Regions from separate parts of the Arthrobacter sp. DualSoilB13 genome, predicted to be linked through region 1. Evidence: riboswitches for the same ligand, from Rfam matches in the RefSeq annotation. Region 1 holds a riboswitch; the other holds the start of a gene.
What was found. A riboswitch is a leader RNA that binds a small molecule or an ion and turns the genes downstream of it on or off. The one in region 1 is predicted to bind glycine.
Positions count from the first base shown of each region.

Region 2: another riboswitch for glycine. It lies ahead of gcvP (aminomethyl-transferring glycine dehydrogenase); the one in region 1 lies ahead of gcvP (aminomethyl-transferring glycine dehydrogenase).

Region 1 is NZ_AP035865.1:4,101,149-4,117,238, forward strand. Features, by position in the region: gene ACZ5J0_RS18935 (FUSC family protein) at 1-11, opposite strand, end outside; gene ACZ5J0_RS18940 (hypothetical protein) at 178-1,416, opposite strand; gene ACZ5J0_RS18945 (hypothetical protein) at 1,413-1,928, opposite strand; gene ACZ5J0_RS18950 (hypothetical protein) at 1,930-2,736, opposite strand; gene ACZ5J0_RS18955 (hypothetical protein) at 2,869-3,321, opposite strand; gene lipA (lipoyl synthase) at 3,851-4,870, opposite strand; gene ACZ5J0_RS18965 (L-serine ammonia-lyase) at 4,974-6,374, opposite strand; gene glyA (serine hydroxymethyltransferase) at 6,712-8,034, opposite strand; gene gcvH (glycine cleavage system protein GcvH) at 8,031-8,414, opposite strand; gene gcvT (glycine cleavage system aminomethyltransferase GcvT) at 8,499-9,635, opposite strand; gene gcvP (aminomethyl-transferring glycine dehydrogenase) at 9,647-12,499, opposite strand; glycine riboswitch at 12,649-12,747, opposite strand; gene ACZ5J0_RS18990 (PucR family transcriptional regulator) at 12,823-14,352, opposite strand; gene ACZ5J0_RS18995 (MFS transporter) at 14,516-15,898, shown strand; gene speB (agmatinase) at 15,895-16,090, shown strand, end outside.
Region 2 is NZ_AP035865.1:941,307-957,396, forward strand. Features, by position in the region: gene ACZ5J0_RS04525 (helix-turn-helix domain-containing protein) at 1-71, shown strand, start outside; gene ACZ5J0_RS04530 (helix-turn-helix domain-containing protein) at 103-684, opposite strand; gene ACZ5J0_RS04535 (NAD(P)/FAD-dependent oxidoreductase) at 807-1,793, shown strand; gene ACZ5J0_RS04540 (amidohydrolase) at 1,891-3,114, opposite strand; gene ACZ5J0_RS04545 (cyclodeaminase/cyclohydrolase family protein) at 3,205-3,864, shown strand; gene ACZ5J0_RS04550 (MFS transporter) at 3,975-5,525, opposite strand; gene ACZ5J0_RS04555 (TetR/AcrR family transcriptional regulator) at 5,599-6,138, shown strand; glycine riboswitch at 6,232-6,329, shown strand; gene gcvP (aminomethyl-transferring glycine dehydrogenase) at 6,510-9,356, shown strand; gene gcvT (glycine cleavage system aminomethyltransferase GcvT) at 9,370-10,518, shown strand; gene gcvH (glycine cleavage system protein GcvH) at 10,842-11,228, shown strand; gene ACZ5J0_RS04575 (L-serine ammonia-lyase) at 11,402-12,814, shown strand; gene ACZ5J0_RS04580 (hypothetical protein) at 12,857-13,108, shown strand; gene ACZ5J0_RS04585 (DNA/RNA non-specific endonuclease) at 13,124-13,945, shown strand; gene ACZ5J0_RS04590 (lipid II:glycine glycyltransferase FemX) at 14,054-15,142, shown strand; gene ACZ5J0_RS04595 (peptidoglycan bridge formation glycyltransferase FemA/FemB family protein) at 15,253-16,090, shown strand, end outside.

The sequences.
Region 1 (16,090 bases):
ACAGCCTTCAAGGGGCGGCTCGCCTTTCGTCGCAGGACCAAACGTACGACGGCGGCGCTGGCGTCCGCTTCAAGGTTACGCCCGGCATTTAGGGCTACCCGGGTATTGGGCGCAGATAGTGCCCCTCATCACGTGTACGAGGGGCACTATCTTTGAAACATGGCCGGGACCCTGGGACTAGAAGTTTGACGCTGCTCCAGCCATCGGGGTTGTCGCCAGTAGGTTGCCGGCCAAGTCCGTGATTCCAGATGCGGGCGTGTACGTCGCCGCTAGCGCGCTTCGATTTGCGTTGCTTGGGGTGCCCGAAACAGTTGCACCCAAGGTGATGGTGAGTGTTTTTGCCGTGGCATCCCAAACCAGGGTTGACCCGGAGTACGTCAGGACTCCTGGTGACGGCCCGTAGATGGCTCCCAGATCCACGCTGCCCACCGTAAGTGTCGGCGAGCTGCCGGCGCTGACCGTGAGCACGTTGCCTGAGTTGATACTGACCGTCACATTTTGGGTAGGTGATCCACCCGGCGAATCAGTCCATGCGGTGTTGACTGTACTGACTTTAAGAACCTCGGAGTACGTCAGCGTCACGGTATCGCCCGGGTCGATCTTCCCATCCCTGCTCCCACCGTTGTTCAGTCTGACGCCCGTAACCTTGGGCGCTGTTGCGTCCTTTGATGAGGTCGCAGACCCTGCGAGGCTGACGTTTCCTGCTGCGTCCGTTGCCCTCGCAGAATAGGTGATGGTTCCGTCACCGAAGCCACGGAGATCAACCACTGCAGCCGTCCACTTGCCAGAGCTGTCGGTGCCTATTTGTTGGATTTTGGGCTGCGCTCCTGCGCCGGAGATGGTCAGGGTGATCGTCGAGTTCGGTTCGGCTGCGCCCTTGACCAGAACTTCCGCAGCAGTTGTCCCGTTAAGGGCGGCGGGTGCGTTCACACTTGGCGCGTCCGGCGCAGTGGTGTCCGTAACCGGAGTGGTTGCGTTGCTTCGCAGGCTTTCGGCTCCTTGCCAGAGGGACAGCAGGGGAGTCACCGCGTAGTACCAGGTCCCGGCCGGGACGCCGGCTTCAACGCAGCTCAGTGCTGCAACGGTTGCGCTGCAGCTGCCCGTTGCCGGAACCTTTGTACCTCCCGTTGCGGAACCGTAGCGCGCGATGCTGTAGCCGGTTACGGGCCGTCCTGCCGCCGTCGTACTAGCGGTCCAGGCGACCGTCACGCTGGTGCCGGAAACGGTAGTAGTTGGCCTCGCGCCTTGGCTAAGGGCATCAGCCTTTGCCAGTCCGGAGCCGGCACTGACCGAACCCCAGAAAGCAACGGCAGCGGGCCCTCCCCAGGAGACGAAGAGGATTCCCACCACGATTAAGGCAATGCGATGCCACCGGCCAAAGGTGCCGATGTTGGTGGTCTGACGATGCCGACTCACTTCCGCACCTCCATGGTGACGGGAACAGTGAACTGGGCGCCCTGGCAAGCAGACGGCGAAGCAGCGCTCATGCTTGCCGCCCCCTGAAGCGTCAGCGGGATGGAGCTGTTTGCCTGGATAGTTATCGGCGGTGACAAAGGAATGGGAGGCGGCGTGAAGGTGACGCCTGTGGTGGCACAACCGGGGTGGGCTGCGTCGGCGGTGACGGCACCATTGCCCGCGATGCCATAAATGGTCACCGCGTGGGAATTGGGGTTTATGGCTCGCAAGATGACGTCGGCGGTCCCACCGGGTGCAAGGCTGGTTTGCAGGGTATCGCCCGGGATAAGCGCGTCCACCGTGACGGTCTGCATGGTGCCATTCGTTGCTGATCCACTGCCGGTTCCGCTGGTAGCCCAGTAGGCGTACGCGGTCCCTGCGCCGCCCAGGATGCAGAGGGCCACGGTGGCAGCGGCTGTTCGTGCCAGGCGTCCTGTGTTTGGAGTGCGCGGAGTTCGGGCTGTCGCAGTCATGTCAGTTCGCCTGTCCCGTGCCGGAGTACGTGAGCTTGAGGGTCGCGCCTTTGCAACCATCCTGAAGCTGGGCGGTGTCCAGCATTTTGAGCTGCGGCCACTTCCCTGGCGGCACGTTCAAGCGTGAAAGTGAACTGATGCCCGGCTCAACGGTGAGTGGGTATGACCCTGTGTATTGGGCGATGTGGTAATCCGCGGCCGTGCACGGCAGATTAGCGGCCACAGCGGCGGGCGTCCTGACCACTTGGCTGATCTGCACGCTCAAGTTCGTCACCGCGATGCTCTTGTTGTTGGTGTTGTTGATCTGCAGGTCCACTCCGCGGGAAACCCCCGGGGCCAGGAGCCCGACGACGGAACCGGAAACTCCGAAGTTCCGTTTGACCTCCAAAACCTGCAGCTGTCCCGGTGCCGTGTTGGACACGGTTGTCCCGCTGCCGGCCTTGACGGTGAAGTCGGTCTTCGTGGCCGGCGTCGTGGTTGCCGTGGCAACGGTCAGCGTCACCTGTGCGGTGCTACCGGACGTGAGGTTAACCGACGACGGCGACTGGCTGGCTGTCGCTCCTGCCGGCAGTCCCGCGACCGCGAAGGTCACCGGGCCGGCGAAGCCCCCGGTGGATGTCGCAGCCACCGTGAACGTGACGGACTGCCCCTGGTCCACGGTGCGGCTGGAGGGTGACAGCGTCACGGTAATTCCCTTGCTGTCCTTCGCCTGGTTCCCTTGCGAGGTCCCCTGCCCGCTGCTTGCCGCGAGGGCCGCCACCGGGACGAAAGCAACTACGAGCGCAAGTATCAGCGCGCGGAGAGGCACTCGTGTTCGGTGGAACGGCATTGTTCGCGTTGGCCGGTGGTCCATGGAAGCTCTTTTCGGACGTGTTCGGTGCTGCGGGCAGAAATGCGTAGGCCGGGGACCACTGGCAAAGTGGTCCCCGGCGGTCCTGAGCTACAGGCTGGTGACGGTGATTTTGACGACTGCACCCTTGCAGGCGTCCTGGTTCACCGTTTCGTCCTTGAATTTCAGGACGCCGGCGCCCACGGATGTTCCTGTGGTGTTGGCCGCGACCGGGCTGTTGCTGGTGACGGCCGTGACCTGGAACCACTCCGGAAGACAGCCAGCCACGTTTGTGGTCACGCTGGCGGTGAGGGCGCCCACCACGGTGCTGGAAGTGGTCGAATTGTCGGCCGTGTAGGCAACATCAACCTGGTTGCCCGGCGCGAGTCCTCCTGCGAAGTTCGCGTGAAGGGTGACCGTTCCGCCGCCGGCCGAGTTGGTTGCCGTGCCGTTGCCTGAACCGGTGGTGGTCCAGTAGGCGTAGGCGGCTCCGCCACCCACTGCTACCAATGCCACACCTGCGACGGCTGCGGTGACCCGGCTCTTCTTGGAAAGCTTGCGCATGATAAGACTCCTTGGTTGATCTACGTCCCGGGGAGCCGCGTCGCAACCCCCAAGCATCCGATCGTTGTTGTCGGATGAAGCGATGTCCCCAATGGTTCAGTCAGCGCAAGTGCCGTGGCTAGGTTTCCGGGTACCTCTCTTTTCATTCGAACAGGGAGTCGAAAGATACCCACCTGTGCGATGCCGGTACTTAGTTTTTCCGCCTCACTACTTGGCCCCCCGCAGGTATACCCAGCTTCGGCGGTGCGTCGAGTACTCACCTTCCCCGGGCTGTGTCCAAAATATGGACACAGCCGTCGCCGCCGCCAACGCCCGAACCGTGGCGCGAGTGCGCGAATATTGTGCTCGTCTTGAGCAAAAACTGCGCTGGTGTTCGATTGTGTCGGCTCCTTGACGGACAGTTTTACTAGTGTCTAGGACTCACGCCCGACGGCGGCCGGTCGCCCCTGAGAGGCAACCGACCGCCGTCGTACTACTGCTGTTGTGATGGCCCGCAACTTGGTGGCCAGCGAAATGCTTGTGCGGGTGTTTAGCCGTGGGCGGCGAGGATGGTGGAGGCTTCCTGGCGGGTGGTGCCGGAGTCCTGGATGCCCTCGGCGATGTGGGCGAGCTCGTCGGGGATGTCCCGGCCCTTCTTCCGCATCGCGGTTGCCCAGAGGCGCCCGGCACGGTACGAGGACCGCACCAACGGACCGGACATGACGCCCAGGAACCCGATCTCTTCGGCCTCGTGCTGGAGGTCCACGAACTCCTGCGGCTTGACCCACCGGTCCACCGGCAAGTGACGCTCGGACGGGCGCAGGTACTGGGTGATCGTGATCAGGTCACAGCCGGCCGCGTGCAAGTCCCTCAGGGCTTCGGAGATTTCCTCGCGGGTCTCACCCATGCCCAGGATCAGGTTGGACTTGGTCACCATGCCCAAATCCCGGCCCTGCGTGATCACATCCAGGGACCTCTCGTACCGGAACGCCGGACGGATGCGCTTGAAAATCCTCGGCACCGTCTCCACATTATGGGCGAACACCTCGGGCCTGGAATCACAGATCGCCGCGATGTGCTCGGGCTTGCCGGAGAAATCAGGGATCAGCAACTCCACCCCCGTACCCGGGTTCAGCTCATGGATCTTCCGGACCGTCTCGGCGTACAACCACACACCTTCATCGGCCAGGTCATCACGGGCCACCCCGGTCACCGTGGCGTACCGCAACTGCATCGCCTGCACCGAGCGGGCCACCTTGGTGGGTTCGAACATGTCCACCGGTGAGGGTTTGCCGGTATCGATCTGGCAGAAATCACAGCGCCGCGTGCACTCGGACCCGCCGATCAGGAACGTCGCTTCCTTGTCTTCCCAGCACTCAAAAATGTTCGGGCACCCGGCCTCTTCACACACCGTGTGCAGGCCTTCCTTCTTCACCAGGTTCTTGAGCTGGACAAACTCCGGACCCATCTGGACCTTGGCCTTGATCCACTCAGGCTTACGTTCAACCGGGACCGCCGAGTTACGCTGCTCAACGCGCAGCAACTTACGGCCTTCAGGTGCGAGTGTCATGACGTTCCTTTGTGTTGATTTTCCAGTTGTGAGGCCTGCTCTGCACGTTCAGCGGGCGTTTTAGGGCGCAGAGCGGGCCTCGCAATGCATGGTGGTGTGCCACTTAGCATTCGACGACGTTGACGGCCAGGCCGCCCATCGCGGTTTCCTTGTACTTATGGGACATGTCCTTGCCCGTCTCCCGCATGGTCACGATCACCTCATCCAACGACACCCGATGCGTCCCATCCCCCCACAACGCCATCTTCGCCGCGTTGATGGCCTTCGCCGCCGCGATCGCGTTCCGCTCAATACACGGAATCTGCACCAACCCCCCGATCGGATCACACGTCAGCCCCAGATTATGCTCCATGGCGATCTCCGCCGCGTTCTCCACCTGACCCGGCGTACCGCCCATCACCTCCGCCAACCCGGCAGCAGCCATCGACGACGCCGAGCCCACCTCGCCCTGACACCCCACCTCAGCACCCGAAATGGACGCCTGCTCCTTATACAAAACCCCCACAGCACCGGCAGCCAGCAGGAACTTCACCACCACATCATCCCGGTCCCGCTGGGTAGCTTTGTCCATGCCCGGGGCATAGTTCAACGCGTAATACAACACCGCCGGAATAATGCCCGCCGCACCATTGGTCGGCGCCGTCACCACCCGGCCACCGGAAGCGTTCTCCTCATTGACCGCCAACGCGATCAAATTCACCCACTCCTGCCAATACTTCGGATCATTCCGGTCCTTGTCCTCCTTCAGGAGCCGCTCCAACCAATCAGGAGAACGACGACGAACCTTCAAACCCCCGGGCAACACACCCTCACGCTTCAACGACGTTTCAACACAGGCCTCCATCACGGCCCAGATATGCAGAAGACCCTCACGGATCTCCTCCTCAGACCTGCTGGCACGCTCATTGATGAACATGATGTCGCTAATGCCCAACCCCTTGGACGAACACCGGCCCATCAACTCCGCCGCCGTCCTAAACGGCAACGGCAACTCCTTCTTCGACTCCTCAAGATCCTCCAGGGCCGCGTCTTCCTCACCCTCCCGGACAATGAACCCACCACCCACCGAAAAGAACGTCGCCTCCCTGAGAACGTTCCCCTCAGCATCAGAGACCTGAAACTTCATCCCATTCGTATGCCGCGGCAACACCGTCAACGGATGAAGAACCATATCCTCCAGGGTGTAGTCGAGGAGGATCCCGCCGGCCAGATTGAGCTTGCCCGTTTCAGCAATGGATGCCAGCCGCTCCTCTACCTCAGCGGGCAGGATCTTTTCGGGGTCGAAGCCCTCAAGTCCAAGCAAGACAGCTGTGAACGTCCCGTGTCCCTTGCCCGTGGCGGCCAAGGAGCCGTAGAGATCAACCCGCAAGCCTGCAACGGATTCGAGCACCCCGGACTCACGGAGCTCCCGGGCAAACACCGCACCAGCCCGCATCGGCCCCACAGTATGAGAACTCGACGGGCCAATACCCACAGTAAACAGATCAAAGACCCCAACGGCCATGGTCATTTCCTAACGACGTACAACGAATAGAACCCGCCCCGCCCCCAACAAACGGAGCGGACCCTCAAACCCCAAACACCAACCACCAACCACGAGCCCGACTGCCCCCTCCGACGCCGCCCCTCGGCACCGCGCCTCGCCATTCCGGGGGTTCGCTGCCCAATATGCCGTTCGCACGGCATACTGCGCAGGGAACCCCCGAATCGGCCAGGAATAATTTCCCAAGCAAACTGACAAGCGCGCCCGGCCCCAACACTGGTGAGTGGAACGTCGGCCCCTGTGGACCTGGCGTCCCGAGCGAACCCAACAGGCGAACCCGAAGGGCAAACCAGCCGGGCTACTGCGAGAGGTTAGCTACACCCGGGTACAGCGGGTGCGCCTTCGCAAGAACCTCAACGCGGTGACGCAGCCCGGAAAGGTCGGCATCGGCGTCGGCGATCAGTACTTCGGCGATGATGTCCGCGACCTCCCGGAAGGCTGCTTCGCCGAATCCGCGAGTAGCCAACGCAGGGGTGCCGATGCGGAGGCCTGAGGTGACCATGGGCGGGCGCGGGTCGAACGGGACGGCGTTGCGGTTGACGGTGATGTCGATCGCGGCGAGCCTGTCTTCGGCTTGTTGGCCGTTGAGTTCGCAGTTGCGCAGGTCCACGAGAACCAGGTGCACATCTGTTCCGCCGGACACAACGGAGATGCCCTTGGCTGCCACATCTTCCTGGATTAGGCGCTCGGCCAGGATGCGGGAACCGGCCAGGACGCGTTCCTGGCGCTCACGGAACTCCTCCGAAGCGGCAATCTTGAACGCGACAGCCTTGCCCGCGATGACGTGCTCAAGTGGTCCGCCCTGCTGGCCCGGGAACACGGCCGAGTTGATCTTCTTGGCGATGTCGGCGTCGTTGGAGAGGATGATGCCGCCGCGCGGACCGGCGAGGGTCTTGTGCGTGGTGGACGTGGTGACGTGCGCGTGCGGGACCGGGGACGGGTGCAGCCCGGCGGCCACCAGCCCGGCGAAGTGGGCCATATCCACCATCAGGTAAGCGCCCACAGAATCAGCGATCCGGCGGAATTCAGCGAAGTCCAGCTGCCGCGCGTATGCGGACCAGCCGGCAACGATCAGTGCCGGTTTGTGTTCCTGCGCCAGGCGCTCAACCTCGGCCATGTCCACGGTGTGCGTATCCTCGCGAACGCCGTACGGGACCACGTTGTAGAGCTTGCCGGAGAAGTTGATGCGCATGCCGTGCGTCAGGTGCCCGCCGTGGGCGAGGTTCAACCCCATGATGGTGTCGCCGGGCTTGATCAGCGCGTGCATCACCGAGGCGTTGGCCTGCGCTCCAGAGTGCGGCTGCACGTTCGCGTACCCGGCCCCGAACAAGGACTTGATCCGGTCGATGGCCAGCTGCTCGATCACGTCTACGTGCTCGCAGCCACCGTAGTAACGCTTGCCCGGGTAACCTTCGGCGTACTTATTGGTCAACACCGAGCCCTGAGCCTGCATCACAGCGACGGCTGTGTGGTTCTCGGACGCGATCATTTCCAGGCCGTCGCGCTGGCGACCCAGTTCGTCGTCGATCTTCGCAGCGATCTCGGGGTCCAGCTCGGCGAGCTGTGCGTCCAACGACGCCGACACCACCTGCTGGTAGTCAGTTACAGATACCGGGTTCACAGTTCTCCACCGTTCGTTGCAGCGTATTCTTCGGCCGACATGAGCGGCCCTTCTTCCGTTGCGGCCACCTTGAACAGCCAGCCTGCACCGTAGGGATCGTTGTTGATGAGCGCCGGATCGCTGACAACGGCGTCGTTGATCTCGGTCACCTCCCCCGTCACGGGCGAGTACAGATCGGACACGGACTTGGTGGATTCCACCTCGCCGCAGGTCTCCCCCGCGGTCACAGTGGAACCAACCTCCGGCAGGTCCACGTACACGATGTCGCCCAGGGCGTCAGCGGCAACCGCGGAGATCCCGATCCCCACAGGCCCGTCACCATCAACGGCAACCCACTCGTGCTCAGCCGAGTACTTCAATTCAGCAACTACCTTGCTCATTTCAATTCCTTCTCTCTCTTCGAGTTTTTGTACAGTTGATGCCCTCAAAGGGGCCTCATAGGGGCTTTATGTGTACAAAAACTCCTATTTTTGGCGCTTGTAGAACGGCAGCTGAACAACCTCGAAGGCTTCTGCCTTGCCGCGGAGGTCGACGTCCACCATCGTGCCGGGTTTTGAATGTTCGACGTCGACATACGCCAACGCGATCGGGTAGCCGAGCGTGGGGCTTGGCTGGCCGGAGGTGACTTCGCCGATCAGGGAGCCGTCCTTGAGGACCGAGTAGTGGGCGCGGGCGGCGCGGCGTCCAGCGCCTTTGAGGCCCACGAGCTTCTGGCCGAGAGTGGATCCGACGCCGGCGGCCTTGATGGCTGTCAGTGCATCGCGGCCAATGAAGTCGCTTTCCTTGGCCAGGGAAACCACCGGGCCCAGCCCTGCAGCGTAGGCGTTCACGTGCCGGGAAAGCTCGTTGCCGTAGAGGGGCATCCCGGCTTCCAGTCGCAGGGAGTCTCGGGCAGCGAGTCCGGCGGGGATGAGACCGTGGCCTTCGCCGGCGTCGAGCAGGGCTTCCCAAAGGCCAGCCGCATCGACGTTGGGGAGGTAGATTTCGAAGCCATCCTCGCCGGTGTATCCGGTACGCGCGAGCAAAAGGTCCTGCCCGTTGATGGAGACCTCCACGGCTGCGTAGTACTTCAGCTCGGTGACCAGAGCGTGCTGCTCTGTCGGGACCAGAGCAAGCAGGATCGCTTCGGCGTTCGGACCCTGCACGGCGATCAGCGATGTCTCGGCCGACGCGTCTTCCACCACGACGTCGAAACCGGCCGAACGATCCTTCAGCGCGGCAGCGACTACCTTCGCGTTCCCGGCGTTGGGCACCACCAGGTACCTGTCCACGCCTTCTTCGGGAGAGGGCCGGCGGTAGGTAATGAGGTCATCGATGATGCCACCGTCTGCGTTGCAGATCAGTGAGTACTTGGCTTTGCCCACCGCGACGGCGGACAGTTTGCCCACCAGCGTGTAGTCCAGGAAAGCAGCCGCGTCGGGGCCGGTGACCCAGACTTCGCCCATGTGGGAGAGGTCAAACAAACCCGCGGTCTTGCGGACAGCGTGGTGCTCGGCGAGCTCGGATTCGTATTTGAGGGGCATCTGCCAGCCACCGAAGTCGGTGAAGGACGCGCCGGCCTTTTTGTGTTGCTCGTAGAGAGCGGTGTAGTTCTCAGACATGTGGGGAGTCCTTAGTTTTCAAAATCTTCGAGGGGCGGGCAGGAGCACACGAGGTTGCGGTCACCGGCGGCGCCGTCGATGCGGCCAACAGGAGGGAAGTACTTCTCCTGCTTGAGGTGGTGGACCGGGAAGGCGGCCTGCTCACGCGGGTATTCACGGTCCCAGTCGGAACTCACGACGGCGGCAGCCGTGTGCGGCGCGTTGCGCAGCGGCGACTTCTCAACAGTGAAATCACCGCTGGCCACCTGCTCGATCTCGGCACGGATGGTGATCATGGCTTCGATGAAGCGGTCGATCTCGGCAAGGTCTTCCGACTCCGTGGGCTCCACCATGAGCGTCCCCGCAACCGGGAACGCGAGCGTGGGAGCGTGGAAGCCAAAGTCGATGAGGCGCTTGGCAACGTCCTCGGCCGTGACACCCGTGCGTGCGGTCAGCTCGCGGAGGTCCAGGATGCACTCGTGGGCTACCAGTCCGCCCTCGCCCGTGTACAAAACCGGGAAGTGCTCATCCAGGCGGGAGGCAACGTAATTGGCTGCGAGCAGCGCGGACTTGGTGGCTTCGGTGAGACCCTGGCCGCCCATGAGCTTCACGTACGCCCAGGAAATCGGCAGAACGCCGGCAGAACCATAGCGGGACGCCGAGATGGCCACCCCGTGTCCTTCCTCGTGCGTCGCTTTGTTCGCATCGCCTGGCATGAACGGAGCCAGGTGTGCCTTCGCAGCAACAGGGCCAACGCCCGGTCCGCCGCCACCGTGCGGGATGCAGAAGGTCTTGTGCAGGTTTAGGTGGGACACGTCTCCACCGAACTTGCCCGGCTGCGCCAAGCCAACCAGCGCGTTCAAGTTGGCGCCGTCAACGTACACCTGGCCACCCGCTGCGTGGACCGCGTCGCAGACCTCGCGGACGTCGGCGTCGTACACACCGTGCGTGGACGGGTACGTGATCATGATGCAGGACAGGACGTCCTTGTTCGCTTCGATCTTGGCGGCCAGGTCCGCGTGATCAATGGTGCCGTCAGCAGCCGTGGCCACCACAACAACCTTCATGCCGGCCAGCACCGCGGAGGCAGCGTTGGTGCCGTGAGCCGAGGCCGGGATGAGGCAGACATTGCGCTGCTGGTCTCCACGGGACAGGTGGTAGCCGCGGATCGCCAGCAGGCCCGCGAGCTCGCCCTGGGAACCGGCGTTCGGCTGGATAGAAACTTGGTCGTAGCCCGTGATCTCGGTGAGGTCGGCCTCGAGGTCTTCGATCAGTTCGCGCCAACCCGCTGTCTGGTGGTCCGGAGCGAACGGGTGGATTGACGCGAACTCCGGCCAGGAGATGGCTTCCATTTCCGCGGTGGCGTTCAGCTTCATGGTGCACGATCCCAAGGGGATCATGGTTCGGTCCAGCGCGAGGTCCCGATCGGACAGCTTGCGGATATAGCGCAACAGCTGCGTCTCGGAACGGTGCGTGTTGAACACCGGGTGCTGCAGGAAATCAGAGGTGCGGACTACGTCTGCGGGCAGTTCGAACCCTACTGCGTCCCCTACCGGGCCGGCACCAAAGGCGACGGCCACCGCGGACAGGACCTCCGGCGTCGTGGTTTCATCCACCGAAACCCCCACGGTGTCTGCGTCGATGAGCCGCAGGTTGATGCCGCGGGCTTCGGCAGCAGCGATGACCTTGTCCGCCTTGCCGGGGACGCGGACCGTGAGGGTGTCGAAGAAGGAATCGGCGACGAGTTCACGGCCGGCCTTCTGCAGAGTGGTAGCCAAAACCCGGGCATGGCCGTGGACGGTTTCAGCGATCGCCTTCAGGCCTTCGGGGCCGTGGTACACCGCGTACATCGACGCAACGATGGCGAGCAAAGCCTGCGCGGTACAGATGTTGGACGTCGCCTTCTCGCGGCGGATGTGCTGCTCGCGGGTTTGCAGCGCCAGGCGGTAGGCGGGCACTCCTGCGTTGTCCTTGGAAACGCCCACGATGCGGCCGGGAAGCGTGCGCTCCATGCCTTCGCGGACGGCCATGTAGGCAGCGTGCGGGCCGCCGAAGAACAGCGGAACTCCGAAGCGCTGGGCGGTTCCGACGGCGACGTCCGCGCCCTGCTCGCCCGGGGGCGTGATGAGGGTGAGCGCCAGCAGGTCGGCGGCGACGGTGACCAGTGCTCCGCGTTCCTTGGCGTCGGCGATCACCGCAGTGTGATCGAACACCCGGCCCGAAACGCCCGGCTGCTGGAGCACGATGCCGTTGATGTCGCCTTCCGGGAGACCTGCCGACAGGTCAGCGATCTCCACCTCGAAGCCCAGCGCCTCGGCACGGCCCTTCACGATGGCGATGGTCTGCGGGAGAAGGTCAGCGTCCAGGACGGTCTTGCCGTCCTTTGCCGTCTTGTTCTTGTTGGCGCGGCGCATCAGCAGCACAGCTTCAGCAACAGCAGTTGCTTCGTCCAGCAGGGAAGCATTCGCCACCGGCAGTCCGGTGAGGTCCTGGACCATGGTCTGGAAGTTGAGGAGCGCTTCAAGGCGACCCTGGGAAATTTCCGGCTGGTACGGGGTGTAGGCCGTGTACCAAGCGGGAGCTTCGAGGATGTTGCGGCGGATAACCGGGGGCGTGACGGTGTCGTAGTAGCCCTGGCCGATCATCTGCACGGCGGTCTTGTTCTTCGAAGCCAGCTTGCGCAACTCTGTGAGGACCTGCACCTCGGTGAGGGCATCGTTCAGCTTCAGCGCTGTGTCCTGGCGGATGGAATCGGGGACCGCGACGTCCACCAAGCCGTCGACAGAGTCGTAGCCGATGGCCTTGAGCATGGTGTCAACGTCGGCCTGGCGCCTGGCGCCGATATGCCGGTCCGCGAAGGCGGTGGGGGTTGATTTAACAGTCAAGAGGAACTCCATGATTCAGGCGCCCACTGAGCGCCACGATGATGTGGGGTTCCTCCCCGCTCTGTATTGGACCTGAGAGATTCCGCAGGGATGGTCTCCTGCTTGCACCGTCGGTGAGCCCGGTTGCCCGGACTGCTTTCCAGAGTTGCCTAACCGCGGCGGTACATGGGCCTGAGAGATTCCTGGGGAGGATTTGCTCCTACGGCGCCTGACTGGATGTACCGGCAGGACTCTCCCGCCGCAGATCAAAAGCGTTGCGCCACCATGAGTGACACGCTTCACACCATAGCGGGTAGTTTCGAAAAAGCGCAAGCAAGGTGCGGCTACTGGTGCATGGTCTCGTGAATCTGCAACGCGAACCAGAGTTGCGCCACCGTGGAGGTCTCACCCATGTCCAGCCCCGTCAGCTCACCGATTTTTCGTATGCGGTAGATGATTGTTTGCCGGTGCGCGAACAGGGCGGCAGCCGTCTTTTGCCAGGAACGCTGCGAGTTCAGATAGGTCCGCAAGGTGACGATGAGATCGCCGTCCTGGCTCTGCTCGTAGTCAAAAATTGGGCCCAGCAGTCGCCGGACCAGCGCCGTTCCTTCCTCAAAACCCGTCATGCCCAACCACGATGGTCCCTGCGCATAGTGGGCGACGTCCAGCTTGTTGGCCTTGGCCGAGCCGAGAGCCCAAAGGGACTCCTGAAGAGCCCGTTGCAGCCCCGCAACGGCGGCCGGGGCACTGATGCCGATGACGGTTTCCGCGCCGGCGCAGTGCGCCAGGACGTCGTCGTCCACATCAGCTGGGACCACCACATGCAGCCTGTTGTTCCGCTTCAAGGACGCTGACGCAACTCCGTGCCGCCACAGTTCGATGTGCACGCCAGCCAGCCCACCGCCGTCGTCCGCTTGCTTGACAGCGTCCAATTCCCTGGCAGCGTCCGCCGACATGGAGGCGAGCACGAAATCCCGGGCCGGCACCTCAAAAGCCGTCAGCCGGCTCTCCATCTCGGCCACTCCGAGGCGTCCCTCCATGGCCTGCATCAGGAACTCGCCGGCCAGCCGGTGGCGGCCTTCCAACGACAGGACGATGCGCGAAAGCTGCAGTCCCAGCACGGTCGCGGCATGGAGAAGTACGACGGCGTCCGGGTGCGGTTCGCTGTTGGGCAGCACCACCAGAAGCGCGTTTGCATGGGTGGGAATGTCCATGGTCAGCACGTGCCTGCCGCGGATCCGGTGCCACTGGAAGTTCTTGCCGGCCACAGAGACCCGGCCGGGAAGCGGGGCCCATTCGTCGGCCAGGAAGTCCGGGAGCCGCTGACCTTCGGGATGCCACGGATGCAGGCAGCGGCGGTCCACCACGAACAGCTCTGCGTCGAGCTCCGTGGCAAGCCGCTGGACAAGGCTCTGCCAATGATCCTCGGATGCCCCGACAGTCCGGAGTAGATCGTAGACCCGCGCTGTCTGCCGGAGTCGTCGGGATTCTTCCACCAACGACGCCTCAGCAACCGAGCGGGCGATCGCGATGAACGGCAAGGGATACGGGATGTTGAGCAGGGGCAACGGCAGCCTGTCGCAAGCGGCCAGGAATTCCGCGGTCAGGGGCGGCGCGTGCATCTTCTCGCCGATGGCCAAGGCGCTGGCGCCGGAGTCCATCAAGGCTTCGGCGAGCGCCACTTGCCCGTCAGCGTCAGCTGGAATCGAGAGGCCATTGGTCATCATGAGCTCGCCGCCTGTGACCCATTCCCAGAGCCGTGGCAGGTCCGAGGTGTGGGCCCACGTGATGCGGTTGTCGGCGCCGCCAGATCCGGCCAGGAGCGTGAGGCCAAGCTGCGGCTCGGCGACGAGTTCGGCGACGGTGATTGCCATGGGTGGACTCCTGTTCTGTACGTTGATGGGGCGCTTTAGACAAAGGTATAAGAGACTTCATCATTTGTATTCAAAGTGCAGATAGCCGGAGTGACGCGGGTCACCAAGAATTGAAGTACTTACTCCCCCCGCTCCCCAAGAGCACTCACGAGAGAGGGTTGCAATGAGCGCAACAAGCAACCTCATTGACGATGCCCCACTGACCACGTTTCACAAGAAGCTGACGTTCTTCGCCTCCGGCGGACCGTTCATTGATGGGTATGCCCTATCCATCATCGGCATCGCCCTGATCACCATGACGCCGGGGCTGCAGCTCAGCACGGCTGAAATCGGTTTGATCGGCGCGGCCAGCTTGGTGGGCATTTTCTTCGGCGGTGCCGTCTTTGGGTGGCTCACCGACAAGATCGGCCGGCACAAGATGTACATAGCCGACCTCATCGCGCTGGCCGTCTTCTCCCTCTTGAACGGCTTCGCGACCGAAGTGTGGCAGGTTGTCCTGTGCCGCTTCTTCCTTGGAATGGCCATTGGCGCCGACTACCCCATCGCCACCTCCCTTCTGGCAGAGTTCCTGCCGAAGAAGCACCGCGGCCGTCTGCTGGGCGCCACCTTCGTGGTCTGGGCCGTTGGCGCGGCCGTCGCGTACGCCGTCGGTTATCTGCTTCGGGACATGGGTCCGGACGCCTGGCGCTGGATGGTCGCCAGCCCTGCGATCTTCGCCATCATTACCCTGCTGTGCCGTCTCGGCACCCCAGAGTCGCCTCGCTGGCTGCTCTCCCGAGGCCGACGTGATGAGGCTGACGCAGTCATCAAGAAGGTCTACGGGCAGCAATACGGGCTGAGCGATATCGCTTCTGACAGCGAGGGTCCCGCCAAGCAGGGCCGGTTCCTGGATATCTTCAGGGGCCAGTATTGGAAGCGCACGTTGTTTGTCTCCATCTTCTGGACGGCCCAGGTGATCCCGCTCTTCGCCGTCTACACGTTCGCCCCGGACCTTCTGGCATCTTTCGGGATGCACGGCGACGCCAACCTCTACGGGGGATCGTTCCTGATCTCCATGTTGTTCGTGGTGGGTGGCATTCCCGGCCTCTGGCTCGTGGAAAGAATAGGTCGACGCAAGTTGCTCCTTTGGAGCTTCGGCGTCATCGTGGTGGCACTCGCCATCCCGGCCTTCATTCCCGACGTCCAGGCCGCACCGCTGTTCATCGCGTTGGCGATCTTCGCGCTGGCTTCCGGCGCCTCCAGCTTCCTCGAAGTTGTCTACCCCAACGAGCTCTTCCCTACGGAGGTCCGCGCAACGGCAGTGGGCTTCGGCACGGCAATCAGCCGCATCGGCTCGGCGGCCAGCACGTACTTGATGCCCATCGCCATTGTGAGCTTTGGTGCCGCCGGTTCCCTGCTCATCGGCGCCGTCATCTCTCTGGTTGGCCTGATAGCGACGTTCTTGCTCGCGCCGGAAACGGCCAACAAGTCCCTCTCAGAACTCACCAGTAAAAAGAAGCCGGGCACCCCGGAGTCCCACAAAGTAACCGAAGGATCCCTGTCATGACCACTCACCAGCCCATTGGCCCCGTCGATGCCACCAAGGTTCCCCGCTTCGCAGGATTGGGTACCTTCGCGAGGCTGCCGCAGATCGATCGCGTTCCCGACTACGACATCGCGATCGTCGGCGTCCCGTTCGACGGCGGTACCTCCTACCGTCCCGGCGCCCGGTTTGGCCCGGCCGCAGTCCGCGAGGCCT
Region 2 (16,090 bases), 1.2 Mb from region 1:
TCAATCAGCAGGAGCGTGACATTGAGCCGGGCAGCCCACGTCGGAGCGCGCGCGAATGGTTGGCCTCGTAGCCTGAGTGCTGAGCTGCCAGTGTTGCGCGCCTCAGCGCTTGGGCCGTGCCCGGACGTGGAGCCGTTCGCCCTGCTGCCCGAAGAGAGTGAGAAGCTCCACCGGCTCTTTGGTGGCGCTGGCAAACCAGTGTGGTGTGCGGGTATCAAATTCCGCCACCTCGCCCGGTTTCAGGACAAAGTCGTTCTCGCCTAGGACCAATCTGAGCTTGCCGTTGAGGATATATACCCAGTCGTAGCCCTCATGTGATTGCGGTGTGGGAGTCTCCTTGCCCGTGCCACCCCTGAGGACCATCTTGAAGGCCTGGATGCCGCCAGGGCGTCGCGTGAGAGGAACGGCCGTTCCCCACTCGTGAACGTGCGGCTTGAGATGAATGCGGGGATCGCCCGTTTCCGGAGCGTCGATGAGTTCTTCCAATGGGACCTGATACAGCCGCGCAATGGGGAGAAGAAGCTCCAAGGTCGGTTTGCGTTGACCTGACTCAAGCCGGGAGAGCGTGCTCACGGAGATGCCTGTTACTTCCGAAGCTTCAGTAAGGGTCACGTTGCGTTGGGTCCTCATCGCGCGCAGGCGAGGGCCGACGGCGTCGAGCATGATGCTGAAATCGGTAGTCATGTTCCCCAGTTTGCCATATTGGCAAACTTCCTTGCTGTTTCTTGCCTTCTGGCAAACCATGGAAGAAGCGGCGCAGGGCCGCTGGATACGTGGAGGCACTTGTGGGTACGGAAATCGAGAACATCGGAACGGTGGACGAGTATGACGTCGTAGTGGTGGGAGGTGGCGCGGCTGGCTTGAGTGCCGCGCTGACGCTCGGCAGGGCCTTACGGTCCGTCCTCGTCATCGACGCCGGCGAGCCGCGAAATGCTCCCGCGGCCGGGGTGCACGGATTCCTGTCGCGGGACGGAATCAATCCCAAGGAACTGCTGGAACTCGGACGCGCGGAGGCGATCCAGTACGGAGTGGACATAGTGTCCGGCATCGTAGTCGGGGCACGCTCGACGGCCGGCCCTGCGAACGGATCCGAACCCACCTTCGAGGTGGATCTGGCAGACGGACGAACGGTGAGAGCCCGCCGTTTGCTGGTCACCACCGGACTGGTGGACATACTCCCGGACGTGCAAGGCCTTCGTGGGCGGTGGGGCAAAGATGTCCTGCACTGCCCCTATTGCCACGGCTGGGAAGTCCGGAACAAAGCGATCGGGATCCTGGGGTCAGGGCCGATGGCATTGCACCAGGCGTTGCTGTTCCGCCAATGGAGTTCCAACATCACCTTGTTCCTCAATGACGTGGTGGAGCCGACGGAAGAACAATGGGAGCAGTTGGCTGCCCGTTCCATCACCGTAGTGGACGGCAAAGTCCAGGCCCTCCAAGTAACTGACGACGCTTTGGCGGGTGTCATCCTGGCATCGGGAACCACCATCCCAGTGGAAGCTGTAGTCACCGCCCCACGGTTGGAGGCCAGGTCTGCCGTGCTGGAATCCTTGGGTGTCCCCACGGTGGAGCACCCCATGAGGGTGGGAAGCCACGTAGAGGTCAATCCAATGGGTGGTGCCACGTCAGTGCCGGGTGTCTACGCTGCAGGAAACGTCACCGACCTCATGGGCCAGGTGATGGCCTCTGCAGCCGCAGGTGTCATGTCAGGAGCCGCAATCAACGCAGATCTCATGATGGAGGAGACCAATCGGGCTGTTGAGGATGCGCGCAAGTCGGCTGTATCCCGCTGATAGGAATCCCGGACCGAATCGAAATTCGACAAGGAAAGGCGCTGCGCATGCAGCGCCTTTCCTTGTGCGAGTGGGCCCGTAGTAAGGCTCCGGCACCCTAGGATGTAGACGTCAGGAATTCCCGGGCAGCCGTCACCAGCGCTTCGGTTCCGCGAGCCAGCGTCGGCTCAATGACGGGAGCAAAGTACGGCGAGTGATTAGAGGGAATGTCCTCCGGAAGCCGACCTGTTGTGGCGAACTCCTTGAACAGGGCAGGTTCGGCGCCACCCAGGAACCAGAAAACCAGGGGAGCTCCGGCGGCCTTCGCCAGGGCTCCAACGTCTTCGCTTCCGGACACCGGGCCAGGGTCCATGATCTGTGCCTCGCCGAACTTTGCTTTGAAGGCAGCGGACACCCTGCCGGTCGCAGCTTGGTCGTTGACGGTCAGCGGGAAATGCTCTTCAAACTTGATCTCAGGGTCCTTGGGCGCGCCTGAAGCTGTGGATTCACTCTTGGCAATGCGCTCAATGGAACCGAGGATCTTGTCCCTGGTGGCATCGCTGAAGGTGCGGACGCTCAGGCCTAGAGTTGCTGTTTCGGGGATGATGTTGTTCTTGGTTCCTGAATGAATCTGCCCAACAGTCACCACCGCGGAGTCACTGGCGGCGAGCTCACGCGACACAATGCCCTGCAACCGCACGGTGGTTGCAGCTGCCATCAGCACCGGGTCAACAGTGGTCTCCGGACGCGATCCGTGGCCACCTCGTCCGTGCAGGGTGATGTTGAGGGAATCGGCGGACGCCATGGTGACGCCGGGCCGGATGCCGAACCAGCCGGCGGGGAACGGGGCAACATGTTGGCCCAAGACGATATCTGGTTTCGGCACCACGTTATACAGCCCGTCGGCAACCATGGTTGCTGCCCCGCCGCCCCATTCCTCGGCCGGCTGGAAGAGGGCGATCAGGGTGCCCTGCCACTCATCACGCCGGCCCGCCAGAACCTCCGCCGCGCCTACTAGGCAGCTCACATGCACGTCATGGCCGCAGGCGTGCATGACAGGCATGTCTTTGCCCTCATGATCAACACCCATCGCAGTGCTTGCGTAGTCCAAACCCGTTGTTTCCTTGACCGGCAACGCATCCATGTCAGCCCGGAGCATCACCACCGGCCCGGGCCCATTGTCCAGAACACCAACAACGCCGGTCTTTCCGATATTGCGATGAACGGTGAAGCCAAGATCTTCAAGATGTCCCGCAGCGATCCCGGCTGTTCGGGTCTCCTGAAAGGACAGTTCGGGGTTGGCGTGCAGGTCTTTGTAAAGCTCTTCGAGGTCAATGGTCATGAGTTTGCCCTTTTCGTTCGACGCCATAGTTTGGCCAGTGTATCCAGCCCATAAATGCAAAGTCTGGGAAGCCCCGGCACACTGGAGGGCATGAACCATTCCGAATCAGTCACCACACAGCTGTCCACTGTTGAGGAGTGGACCAAGGCGCTGGCAGAATCCAGCGGGTCCCCGGGAGGCGGTGCTGGAACCGGGGTGATGCTCTCCATCGCGGCGTCGTTGACGTCCATGGTGGCCGGATATACCGAGCCGGAAAAGTCGCAGCACCAACAGCTCGACGGCATTCACTCCCGTGCCCTCAAACTCCGGCAAACTGCCCTGCAACTAGCCGATGACGACGCTTCCGCTTCCAATGCCTTCGGCGCCGCTTTCCGCCTGGATCCCGGACCTGAACGCGAGAAGGCCATCCATCAAGCCTCCGTCGATGCCGCTAAGGCATCAGCGGTGCTCGGGGAGCGGGCCATTGATGCCATTGAAGACCTCGGGTGGCTCGCCGCCAACGGAAATCCTGCGCTGATCGCCGACGTCGTAGTGGGTTTCGGGGCACTCCGGGCAGCCATAGCCGGGGCCCGAACCAACGTAAGCTTCGACCTCGCATCCCTGACCTCCGCCGGCGCCACGCTGCAGGAAGTCAGGGAACAACACCCGGACTTGTGGAACACCGTCAGCCAGCTCAGCGAAGCCCTCGACAGAATCGACCAACTGACTGCCGGCGTCGACAAGAAAGCGGCGCCGACCGAAGCCTTGTGAGGCCCGGTTTGCATGGCAAGTCCCTACGGAACCATGCAGAGCGGGCCTCACAACGGCATTACTGCGCCTTTGGCGCTCTGCCTATTACTGCGCCTTCGGCGCTCTGCCTATTACTGCGCCTTCGGCACACGCCGGAGCACGACGGCGGCGAGCACTGCCGCGCCAGCCATCAGTACCAGCCCAATCGCCGCAGTGATGTGGACGCCGGACTCGAAAGCTGTCCGGGCGGCATGTGTCAACGCCTCCGACAATGGAGCCGGAAGAGCGCCCGCCGCATCAACAGCACCGGCGAGGGTTTCACCGGAATTCCCGGCGGCCTGCTCGGAGATGCCGTCCGGCATGATCAGGTTGTGCTGGTAGGACGCCGTGAGGATGGAGCCAAGTACTGCCGTTCCCAGGAGCGACCCCAGCTCGTAGCCGGTCTCGGAGATGGCCGAGGCGGCGCCGGATTTGTCGGCCGGCACCGATGCCAGGATGAGGTCATTTGAGATCGTCTCCGCCGCGCCAACCCCCACGGCCAACACGGTGAGCGCCGACAACAGGAACACGGGGCCGCTGCCGTGATCGCCCACTACGACGATCAGATAACCCACAGCGCTGAGCGTCAGGCCTGCGGCCACAACGAACCCTGGCCGCACGCGCTTGACCAATGGCACCACCAGTAGTCCGGCGATGACCGTGGCCAGGAGGGCGGGAATCATGGCGATACCGGCCTCCATGGGGGACTGGCCCTCAACGAGTTGCAAGTGCTGTGCGAAGAAGTAGATGAAACCCGTCATAGAGAACAGGGACAGCACGTTCGCCACGATGGCCGTGCTGAACACCTTGTTCTTGAACAAGGCAACATCCAACATGGGGTTCTCGATCCGCTGCTGGCGACGCACGAACAGGATGCCCATCACCACGCCAAAGCCCATGAAGGCTGCTGCGGAGGCTCCGAAACCATGAACCGCGAATTCCTTGATCCCGTATACGAACGGCGCCATGGTGACGACGGACAGAACGATACTGCGCACATCCACACGTCCCGGGTTGGAGTCCTTGGACTCCGGAATCAGGACCCGGCCGAAAGCCAGCAGGGGGAGGAGTAGGAATGCTGCAACCAGGAAGACGGCGCCCCACCAGAAGTGCTCCACCAGCCAGCCGCCAAAGATCGGGCCAAGGGCGGCGCCACCGGAGAACCCGGCTGCCCAGACAGCGATCGCCAAGCGGCGACGGTTGGGGTCGGTGAAGATGTTCCGGATCAAGGACAACGTGGACGGCATCAACATGGCGCCGAATACACCAAGACCGGCGCGCCCGGCGATCAACCATTCAGCGGACGGCGCGAATGCTGTAGCAGCCGACACCGCCGCGAAGCCCGTACTGCCGATCAGCAGCAGCCGCCGTCGTCCGATCCTGTCGCCCAAATTGCCCATGGAGACGAGCAGCGCTGCGAGGACCAGTGGGTACGCATCAACAATCCACAGCAACTGCACGCCTCCGACATTCAGGGAGCGGGCAATCTCCGGCAAGGCAAAGGTGAGCGCGGTGTTGTCGACGGCCACCAGCAGCACCGGAAACATCAGGAGTGCCAAGGCCGTCCAGTCGCGCCACGGTGCCGCTTGGCCCTCGACGGGGTGAGCGGAACGGGGTGCTTGGGTTGAGGACGGCGAGAACATGGATTCAACTATACCGTCCAGACGGTATAGTTTCAACTATAGCCCCCATGAACCTTTAGGGAATGATGGATACATGCCACGAAAACCAATTGCCCGGGACGCCGTCCTGGATGCCTTTGAAGCCCTCCTCATTGAAGTAGGGGAGCGGGCTGCCACACTCGACGCCGTCGCCAAGCGGGCAGGCGTGTCCAAAGGCGGACTGCTCTACCACTTCCCCAACAAGGAAGCGCTGATTACGGCCCTTTTGAAGCGCCTGGACCTGCTGGCCGATGAAGATACTGAACTCATGAAAGCGGCGCCGGATGGTTCAGCGGCATACTTCATCAGGTCCTCTCTCTGGGCAGATACGCCCATGGACCGGGCATTCGTCGCCGCTACCAGGCTGGCTGAGGTGGCTCACGAGGAAACCCGCCGCAGGTTTGCCGCAATTCAGCAGCGGTGGCTTGACGTGCTGGCAGATGACGTCGGACCAGAGGTTGCCAAGGCTGTGAGCTATATGGGCGACGGACTCTATTTCAACGCGATCTTTGAAGGTGGCCAGGACGGCGGCAACGCCGGGCGGGAGGCCGACGTCGAAATCCTTCTGGGAGTCCTTGAACGCCTGCGGAAGTAGCAGCCCATCCATTTGCTGCTGAGGCCCGAGCGTAGGACAATTAACTCTTGTGGCGTGCCCTACATGGCGCCCATACACAACTGAACATGCCTTTGATCTGCGGCGGGAGAGTCCTGCAGGCAAGTGATGCAGGCGCCGTAGGAGCAAACCCTCCCCAGGAATCTCTCAGGCCCAAGCACCGCCGCGGCGAGGCAACTCTGGAAAGCAGCAGGTACTCAGCCCACCCACGGGCAAACGGGTACTGTGCTCACCGACGGTGCAAGCGATGGTTGTTCACGCAACGCGCGGAAACTCTCAGGTCCAATACAGAGCGGGGAGGAACCCAGCCGCTGTGGCGTACCCAAACGCCGCCCAAGTAATGGAGTTCCTTCGTGACGGTTAGTTCTGCCTCCACCACCTTCGTCGATCGGCATATCGGCGCCCGCCGCCAGGCCGACATTGAGACCATGCTCAAGTCCATCGGCTATGACACCGTCGATTCGCTGGTCGACACCGCCGTCCCGAACGATATCCGTCAGGATGTTGCCCTCACCCTTCAGAACGCACTGAGTGAAGTTGAAGTTTTGGCTGAGCTGCGCAAGCTCGCCTCCAAGAACAAGACTGCCGTGCAGATGATCGGACAGGGCTACTACGACACCGTGACGCCGCCGGTGATCCGCCGCAACATCCTGGAATCGCCCGCTTGGTACACCGCCTACACCCCTTACCAGCCGGAAATTTCGCAGGGCCGCCTCGAAGCGCTCCTCAACTTCCAGACCATGGTCCAGGACCTTGTTGGCCTGCCGATTGCCAATGCGTCCCTTCTGGATGAAGCAACCGCTGTTGCCGAGGCCGTGCTGATGATGCGCCGTGCCAACAAGAACAAGGCCGCGCAGGATGGCAAGACCGTCCTGGACGCCGACTGCCTGCCGCAGACCATCGCGATCGTGAAGGGCCGCGCGGAAGCGCTTGGCTTTGAGGTTGAGGTTGCTGACCTCTCGCTTGGTCTCCCGGAAGGCACCATTAACGGTGTTGTCCTGCAGCAGCCCGGCGTCTCCGGCCGCGTCTTTGACCACTCCGAGGTCATCGCCGCAGCCAAGGAACGCGGCGCACTGGTCACCGTGGCTGCAGATCTTCTGTCCCTGACGCTCATCACCCCTCCCGGTGAGCAGGGCGCCGACATCGCCGTTGGTTCCGCGCAGCGACTGGGCGTTCCGCTGTTCTTCGGCGGCCCGCATGCTGCGTACATGGCCGTCCAGAAGGGGCTGGAGCGTTCCATGCCCGGCCGTCTGGTGGGCGTTTCCAAGGACGACGCCGGTGTCCCCGCCTACCGCTTGGCGCTGCAGACCCGAGAGCAGCACATCCGCCGCGAGAAGGCCACCTCCAACATCTGTACTGCGCAGGCGCTCCTGGCCATCGTCGCGTCGATGTACGCCGTTTACCACGGCCCTGAAGGCCTGAAAGCGATCGCGGAGACCGCGCACGGTCACGCCCGTACCCTTGCAGCGTCCCTGAAGGCGGCCGGCGTCGAGGTCCTCCACGGTTCCTTCTTCGACACCATCACCGTCCGCGTCCCCGGTAAGGCTGCGGAGATCGTGGCCGCCGCTGAGGCCAAGGGCATCAACCTCCGCGGCGTTGACGCCGATGCTGTTGGCATCTCTGTAGACGAGACCACTACATCTGAGATTGTCGGCGGTCTCCTTGAAGTCTTTGGTGCTTCGGTAACCGAAACCGCTGAAGGCTTCGCCCTGGAATCCTCCGTGGAGCGCACCAGCGATTTCATGCAGCACCCGGTGTTTAACACGCACCGCTCCGAAACCCAGCTACTGCGCTACATCCGCAAGCTCTCTGACCGCGACCTCGCGCTGGACCGCACCATGATTCCGCTGGGCTCCTGCACCATGAAGCTCAACGCCACGGCAGAGATGGAAGCCATCTCCTGGCCGGAATTCGCCTCGATCCACCCGTTCGCTCCGGATTCGCAGACCGAGGGTTGGCGTGATCTCATCACCGACCTCGAAGCGCAGCTGACTGAGATCACCGGCTACGACCAGGTGTCCATCCAGCCGAATGCCGGTTCGCAGGGTGAGCTCGCTGGCCTCCTGGCCATCCGCGGCTACCACCTGTCCAATGGCGATGATCAGCGCAACGTGTGCCTCATTCCTGCTTCCGCGCACGGCACCAACGCTGCCTCGGCAGTGCTCGCCGGCATGAAGGTAGTGGTTGTTGCCACCGCTCCGGATGGCACCATCGATCACGTTGACCTCAAGAACAAGATCGAAGCCAACCGCGACGCTCTCTCCGCCATCATGATCACTTACCCGTCCACGCACGGTGTGTACGACGCCGACGTCCGCGAAGTCTGCGACGCCATCCACGAGGCCGGCGGCCAGGTGTACATCGACGGCGCCAACCTCAACGCGCTGGTTGGCTTGGCCCAGCCGGGCAAGTTCGGCGGCGACGTGTCCCACCTGAACCTGCACAAGACCTTCTGCATCCCGCACGGTGGTGGTGGACCGGGCGTTGGCCCGGTAGCGGCGAAGGCACACCTGGCGCCGTTCATGCCCGGTGATGCCGCGTCTTGGACTGAGGGCAACGACGTCCCGATTTCCGCATCCCGTTTCGGTTCTGCCGGCGTTCTGCCGATTTCCTGGGCGTACGTGAAGCTCATGGGCGGCCAGGGTCTCACCGAAGCCACCAAGTCCGCGTTGCTCGCTGCGAACTACATCGCTTCACGCCTCAACGAGTACTTCCCGGTCCTCTACACCGGCGAAGGCGGACTTGTTGCCCACGAGTGCATCCTCGACCTCCGTGAACTGACAGCCAAGACCGGCGTCACCGCTGAGGACGTTGCCAAGCGCCTCATCGACTTCGGCTTCCACGCACCCACCCTGGCCTTCCCGGTAGCGGGAACGCTCATGGTGGAGCCCACCGAGTCCGAGGACCTTGCGGAGATCGACCGCTTCATCGAAGCCATGATCGCCATCCGTGCCGAGATCGACCAGGTTGCCCACGGCGACTTCTCCGTGCAGGATTCCCCGCTCCGCCGCGCACCCCACACGGCTGCCGCCGTCGTAAGTTCCGATTGGGACCGTTCCTACCCGCGTGAGCAGGCCGCCTTCCCGGTCCACCACCTGAAGCAGGACAAATACTTCCCGCCGGTGGGTCGCATCGACGGCGCAGCTGGCGACCGCAATCTGGTCTGCTCCTGCCCGCCAATCGAAGACTTCGAAAACTAAGGGGTTCCGGAAAATGACTGAGAAATACACAGCCCTTTACGAAGAGCACAAGAAGCTCGGCGCGTCCTTCACCGACTTCGGGGGCTGGCAGATGCCCCTCAAGTACTCGTCCGAACTGGCCGAGCACCACGCCGTCCGCAAGGCCGCAGGCCTGTTCGACCTCTCCCACATGGGCGAAGTCTGGGTCACCGGTCCCGAGGCCGCCGCGTTCCTGGACTACGCCTTGGTAGGCAAGATCTCCGCCATGGCCGTCGGCAAGGCCAAGTACTCGCTGATCTGCCAGGAAGACGGCGGCATCATCGATGACCTGATCGTCTACCGCCGGGCCTCTACCGAAGAAGGCTCGGACAAATTCCTGGTGGTACCGAACGCAGGCAACGCTGCGGTTGTGGCGTCCGCGCTGCAGGAGCGCGCCGCCGGTTTTGACGTCGTAGTTGAAGACGCCTCCGCTGAGACCTCGCTGATTGCCGTGCAGGGTCCCCTCGCCGAAGCCATCCTGCTCCGCCTGGTGCCCGCCGAACAGCACGCACTGGTCACCGAACTCAAGTACTACGCGGCGGTGGAAGTACCGTTCACGTTCGACGGCGGCACGCAAGACCTGCTGCTCGCCCGCACCGGATACACCGGCGAAGACGGCTTTGAGATCTTTGTGGCCAACGAATCAGCTGCCGCACTGTGGCAGGCGATTGCGGCTGCCGCGAATGAAGGCGAACTCACCCCGGCCGGCCTCGCCTCCCGCGATTCCCTGCGTCTCGAAGCCGGAATGCCCCTCTATGGCAACGAGCTCTCCCGTGAAGGCAACCCCTTCGCAGCAGGACTCGGTCCCGTAGTGGCATTGTCCAAGGAAGGCGACTTCGTCGGCAAGGACGCACTGGCTGCACTGAAGGCCGACGGCGCCGGCTCCACCAGCGGACGGAAACTCGTTGGCCTGAAGGGCCTCGGTCGCCGTGCCGGACGCAGTCACTACCCGGTCCTCAAGGACGGCGCAGTGATTGGCGAAGTCACCTCCGGCCAGCCCAGCCCCACGCTCGGCTACCCGGTAGCGTTGGCGTATGTCGACGTCGAACACTCAGAGCTTGGTACCGCGCTGGACATTGACCTGCGGGGTAAAACTGAGCCCTTCGAAGTGGTCGCACTGCCGTTCTACAAGCGGGTTCGCTGAATCAGTCGCCTTCGGCCGGCGGGTCCGACCTCCTCTGCATGCTCGGTCGCATGTGCGCCCGCTGAGCGGACGCGATGCTCCACGGGGGCCACGCCGTCCGGGTTCCCTGGCCGAGCTTGCGAGGCGAGGGGGACGGTGGGGAGCATGCTGCCGGAGGCCGGACTCGCGTGGCCGTGCGGTGGGGGAGCGGATTCCGGAAGCGTGCGTCAAAGCGACGAAGGAGCAGCACGCGGAGGAATTCGGTGCCACACCGCCAGGCCAACCACTCAGACGGCCCACACGCGACACAATTAGATGTAGCCACTACACGTAAAGGAAACAGAATGCCCAAAGTAGCGCCCGAACTTCAGTACTCCGACGAGCACGAGTGGGTTTCACGCGGAGACGGTAACTCCGTGTCCGTTGGTATCTCCGAGGTTGCCACCGACGCACTGGGTGACATCGTGTACGTCGACCTCCCCGAGGTTGGCTCCACGGTGACCGCTGGCGAGACCTGTGGCGAAGTTGAGTCCACCAAGTCCGTCTCTGACCTGTACTCGCCGGTCACCGGTGAGGTCACCGAGATCAACGACGCCGTTGTATCCGACCCCGCCCTGATCAACAACGATCCCTACGGCGCCGGTTGGTTGTTCAAGGTCGCCGCTGAGTCCGAGGGCCCGCTGCTCTCGGCTGAGGAATACGCCTCCAAGAATGGCGGAGACCTCTCCTAACTCCCACCCCGACCAAGTCCGATTCGGGGGTTCGCTGCGGGCTGTGCCGTGCGCACGGCATGTTCTGCAGCTAGACCCCGAATTGGGCGCCGGGCTGACCGGCACACGGGGGGCGGCCCTCCGGTAGGACCATCTGCCGGACCGTTTTCAAGCTTTGTTAAGGAATCCCGACCATGGCTGTTGGCGTTTTCGATCTGTTTACTGTGGGTATTGGCCCGTCGAGTTCTCATACTGTGGGGCCGATGCGGGCCGGGGCGGTGTTTGCCCGGGAGCTCAAGGACGCTGGTGTCCTGGGTTCGGTGGCTTCGCTGCGGGTTGATTTGTATGGTTCGTTGGCTGCGACGGGCCGGGGGCATGGGACCATGACGGCTACGTTGCTGGGTTTGGAGGGTTATCACCCTGAGCTGATCCTGCCGGACGAGGTTGAGGAACGGCTCGCTGCGATCGCCGAGACGGGTGTGCTGAATCTGGCTGGTGCTTCGGGTGGGGGTGTGGAGTTGCCGTATGCGGTGGAGGATATGGTTCTTCATCCGTTGACGGTGTTGCCGCGGCATACGAATGGGATGAAGTTTCAGGTCTCTGATGCTGAGGGGAACGTTCTCAGGGAGGCGACGTTCTTTTCGGTGGGTGGTGGGTTCATTGTCCGGGAGGGTGAGGAAGACGCGGCCCTGGAGGATCTTGAGGAGTCGAAGAAGGAGTTGCCGTTGCCGTTTAGGACGGCGGCGGAGTTGATGGGCCGGTGTTCGTCCAAGGGGTTGGGCATTAGCGACATCATGTTCATCAATGAGCGTGCCAGCAGGTCTGAGGAGGAGATCCGTGAGGGTCTTCTGCATATCTGGGCCGTGATGGAGGCCTGTGTTGAAACGTCGTTGAAGCGTGAGGGTGTGTTGCCTGGGGGTTTGAAGGTTCGTCGTCGTTCTCCTGATTGGTTGGAGCGGCTCCTGAAGGAGGACAAGGACCGGAATGATCCGAAGTATTGGCAGGAGTGGGTGAATTTGATCGCGTTGGCGGTCAATGAGGAGAACGCTTCCGGTGGCCGGGTGGTGACGGCGCCGACCAATGGTGCGGCGGGCATTATTCCGGCGGTGTTGTATTACGCGTTGAACTATGCCCCGGGCATGGACAAAGCTACCCAGCGGGACCGGGATGATGTGGTGGTGAAGTTCCTGCTGGCTGCCGGTGCTGTGGGGGTTTTGTATAAGGAGCAGGCGTCCATTTCGGGTGCTGAGGTGGGGTGTCAGGGCGAGGTGGGCTCGGCGTCGTCGATGGCTGCTGCCGGGTTGGCGGAGGTGATGGGCGGTACGCCGGGTCAGGTGGAGAACGCGGCGGAGATCGCCATGGAGCATAATTTGGGGCTGACGTGTGATCCGATCGGGGGGTTGGTGCAGATTCCGTGTATTGAGCGGAACGCGATCGCGGCGGCGAAGGCCATCAACGCGGCGAAGATGGCGTTGTGGGGGGATGGGACGCATCGGGTGTCGTTGGACGAGGTGATCGTGACCATGCGGGAGACGGGCAAGGACATGTCCCATAAGTACAAGGAAACCGCGATGGGCGGCCTGGCCGTCAACGTCGTCGAATGCTAATTCTGTGGGCTGTGGGTTCACAACTGTCTCTGGGGGGACCGTATGAATGATCAAGTAAATCCCATTGTTCCCACGCTTTGGGAAGCCGCAGTGGTGGGGGCCGGGGTAGTGTCACTGCTTCTGTTGGTAGCTGCCCTGATCCTGGTACTTCGCACTAAGTCCTTCTCACCGGGCGTTCGGTTCGCATTGGCGCTATTGGCGTTTGCTGTCCCCGTCGCCGGCCCAGTGGCGGCCGTTGTGGTGGCACTTCTTGAGCAGCGAAGGGCCCGGCGCCCTATTACTGTCAGCCCCTGATGTCATGCTGTATCCATGAGCGGGGGATACAGCAGGGACTTTCTGCGGACACGGCTTGAACTGCCCAGTCCGGCGGCAACCACCATTCTTTTGGACTACACCCACTTCTCCGTGCGGTTCCGGGTTGCCCGGAAGCTCGCGGCAATTGTGGGGGTGAACATCAACGGCAAGGATCTGGTGCCGCTGGCCCGTGAGGGGTCATGGCATGTGGATGACAGAATCCCCCGGGAGCAGCAGGCCGGCCCGGATCTGTACAAGAACAATGCGTTTGATCGCGGCCATCTGGTCCGGCGCCTGGATCCGGTGTGGGGCGATTCAGCAACGGCGAAGAAAGCCAATCAGGACACCTTTAGTTACACCAATGCGGCACCACAAATTAATGACTTCAATCAGGGCAAGGAGCTCTGGGTGGGGCTCGAAGACCACGTTCTTGGCCATGCTGATGCCTATGACGCAAAGCTGAGCGTGTTCACGGGGCCGGTGTTTGTCGATGACGACCCCGTATATCGGGGTGTTCAGATCCCTCGAAAGTTTTGGAAAATTGCGGCATGGACCAACGACGCCAAGCTGGCCGCCGTCGGCTTTGTCCTGGACCAGTCACCCATGCTGGGCAAGGTGGAGCTGAAGAAGGCAATCGTCCAGCGGCTCCTTGAGGGCGAGCCACCGCCGCTGGGCCCCTTCAGGACGTTCCAAGTGCCCATCGGGCAGATAGCGGATCTGACCGGGCTCAGCCTCAGCAGGCTGATCAATGCGGATCGGCTTGTGAGCGGCCAGCGGGAATCCGGCGTGGAACCCAGGGCCATAGAGCTGGAGAGCATGGAGCAGATCAGGCTCTGAACCGTGGTGATCCAGCAGAATCGGGCGATATCCACATACCCCGATAGACTTGGGGCTGCATGTCCGCATGCGCACTACGCTTTTGAACACTGCACCAAAACCCTGAGATTGGACACGGCCACCTTGCGAGAATTTACCGCCCGCTTTGCCACCGCCGAGGAAATCGATAACTGGGACAAGCACGTCACGGCAAATCCGAACGGCGGCAACATGCTGCAGTCGGACGCCTACGCGGCGGTCAAGGACGGAAACGGCTGGCTCGTCCGGCGGCTCGTCGTGGAGACTCAGGAGTACTCCAGCTACAACCTGCTCCTGGAGAAGAAGTTCCCCGTAATGGGTCGGCTCTGGTACCTGATCAAGGGACCGGACGTCCTGGAGGTCAGTGACATTCAGCCGGCCCTGAAAGCAGTGGCCGCGCTGGCTCGCGAGAAGAAGATGAACGTCTTCAGCATCAAGATCGAGCCTGACATTGTGGACTCGGCTGAGGCCGTGGCAGAACTTAATGCCGCCGGACTGGTCAAAGCTCCCAACATCCAGTCCAATGACTCCACGGCTCTGCTGGATATCTCCGCGCCGGCCAATGAAGTCCTCCGCAGCATATCCTCGCGTGCCCGTAATGCCGTGCGTAGGGCGGAGCGTGAAGGCTGCGAGGTAGTTCAGGCCGAGCCGGGCGAGGACAGCTACCGCAAGCTCTACGCCCTCATGCGGAACACCATGGACGCTAAAGGCTCCATGCCGCTGCGGAGCTACGAGTACTACTCCAGGTTCTGGGAAGAGTTCTGCAGCCGTGGGCAGGGCCACTTCTTCTTCGTATATGAGGACGGCGCACCTAGCGTTGGTGCATTCGTCATCAATTACGGATCGAAAGCGACGTACAAGGACGGCGGCTCTACCCAGAACCGCAAGCAGTACGGCGACTCCCATCTGGTCCAATGGGCAGCGATCCAGCGTATGCAGGAGCTCGGTTGCGTGGAGTACGACTTCTGCGGCACACCCTCTGCTGACCGGATCAAGGACAAGAGCCACCCCCTGTACGGACTGGGATCGTTCAAGACAAGCTTCACCAAAACCGTGACGGACTTCGTGGGTTGTTATGACCTTGTCCTGGGCCCCGTCCGCCACAAGCTGTGGCTCAAGGGCGCTGAGAAGGTGTTCAGAAGGCTCGAAACCAGGCGTACCGGCGGTCAGTTCTACTGACGGCCACCCGCAGCCAGCACGCCAAATTCAGGCCCGCCCCGGCCACCAACGGGTGCAATCTACTTTTAGGTGAGGTAATTTCTTTGACTCCGATTGAGGCTGGAACCGACATGGAATTCGTGATTCTCAGTGACGCTGATTTCGAGACGTTCGCCAAGGGACACCCGCAGGGGAGCTTCATCCAGTCCATGGATCTGACGCGTTTCCAGCGCGCCCGTGGGCAGGAAGTGGAACTCTTCGGTGTGACACGCGGCGGCCCCCTCGTTGCTGCGGGCAAGCTGGTGTACACGTCCAACCGCATCGGGTACAAGACCGCCGACTGCGCCAAGGGACCCCTGATGGACTACAGCGACCCCACAGTGGTGAGCTTCGTCGTCGAGCGGTTGAAGAAGCATGCGGCCTCCAAGAAGGCTGCCGAGCTGCGCATTTCGCCCAACATCCGGTACATCGCGCGGGACGAAGAAGGCGCCGAACACCCCGAAGTTGAAGACAACCGCCCGCTGCTGAAGGAGCTCAAAGGGCTTGGCTTCACGCACCAGGGCTTCGACATGAACTTCGCCAATATCAACTGGATGTTCATCAAGCAGCTCGACGGGATTGCTGACTCCGAAGAGCTCATCATGGGGATGAACTACCGCACGCGCAAGGCCATCCGTAAAGCCGAGAAAAACGGCGTCTACCTGGAACAGGCCACGCTGGAGACGCTGGACGATTTCTACAACGCGCTGAGCACCGCTGGTGATGAGAAGGGCTTCACGTACCGCGAACGCGAGTACTACGAGCAACTCCTGCGGAATACCTCCGATGAGTTCACCAAGCTCATGATGGCCAAGATCAACATTCCCGAGTACCGGGCCTCCATCACGGAGCGCCTGGAAGCCGAGTCCAAGACCTTGGCCGATCTGAAGCGCGAGGTCGAGGAGACCGGCAGCAAGAAGAAGGCCAACC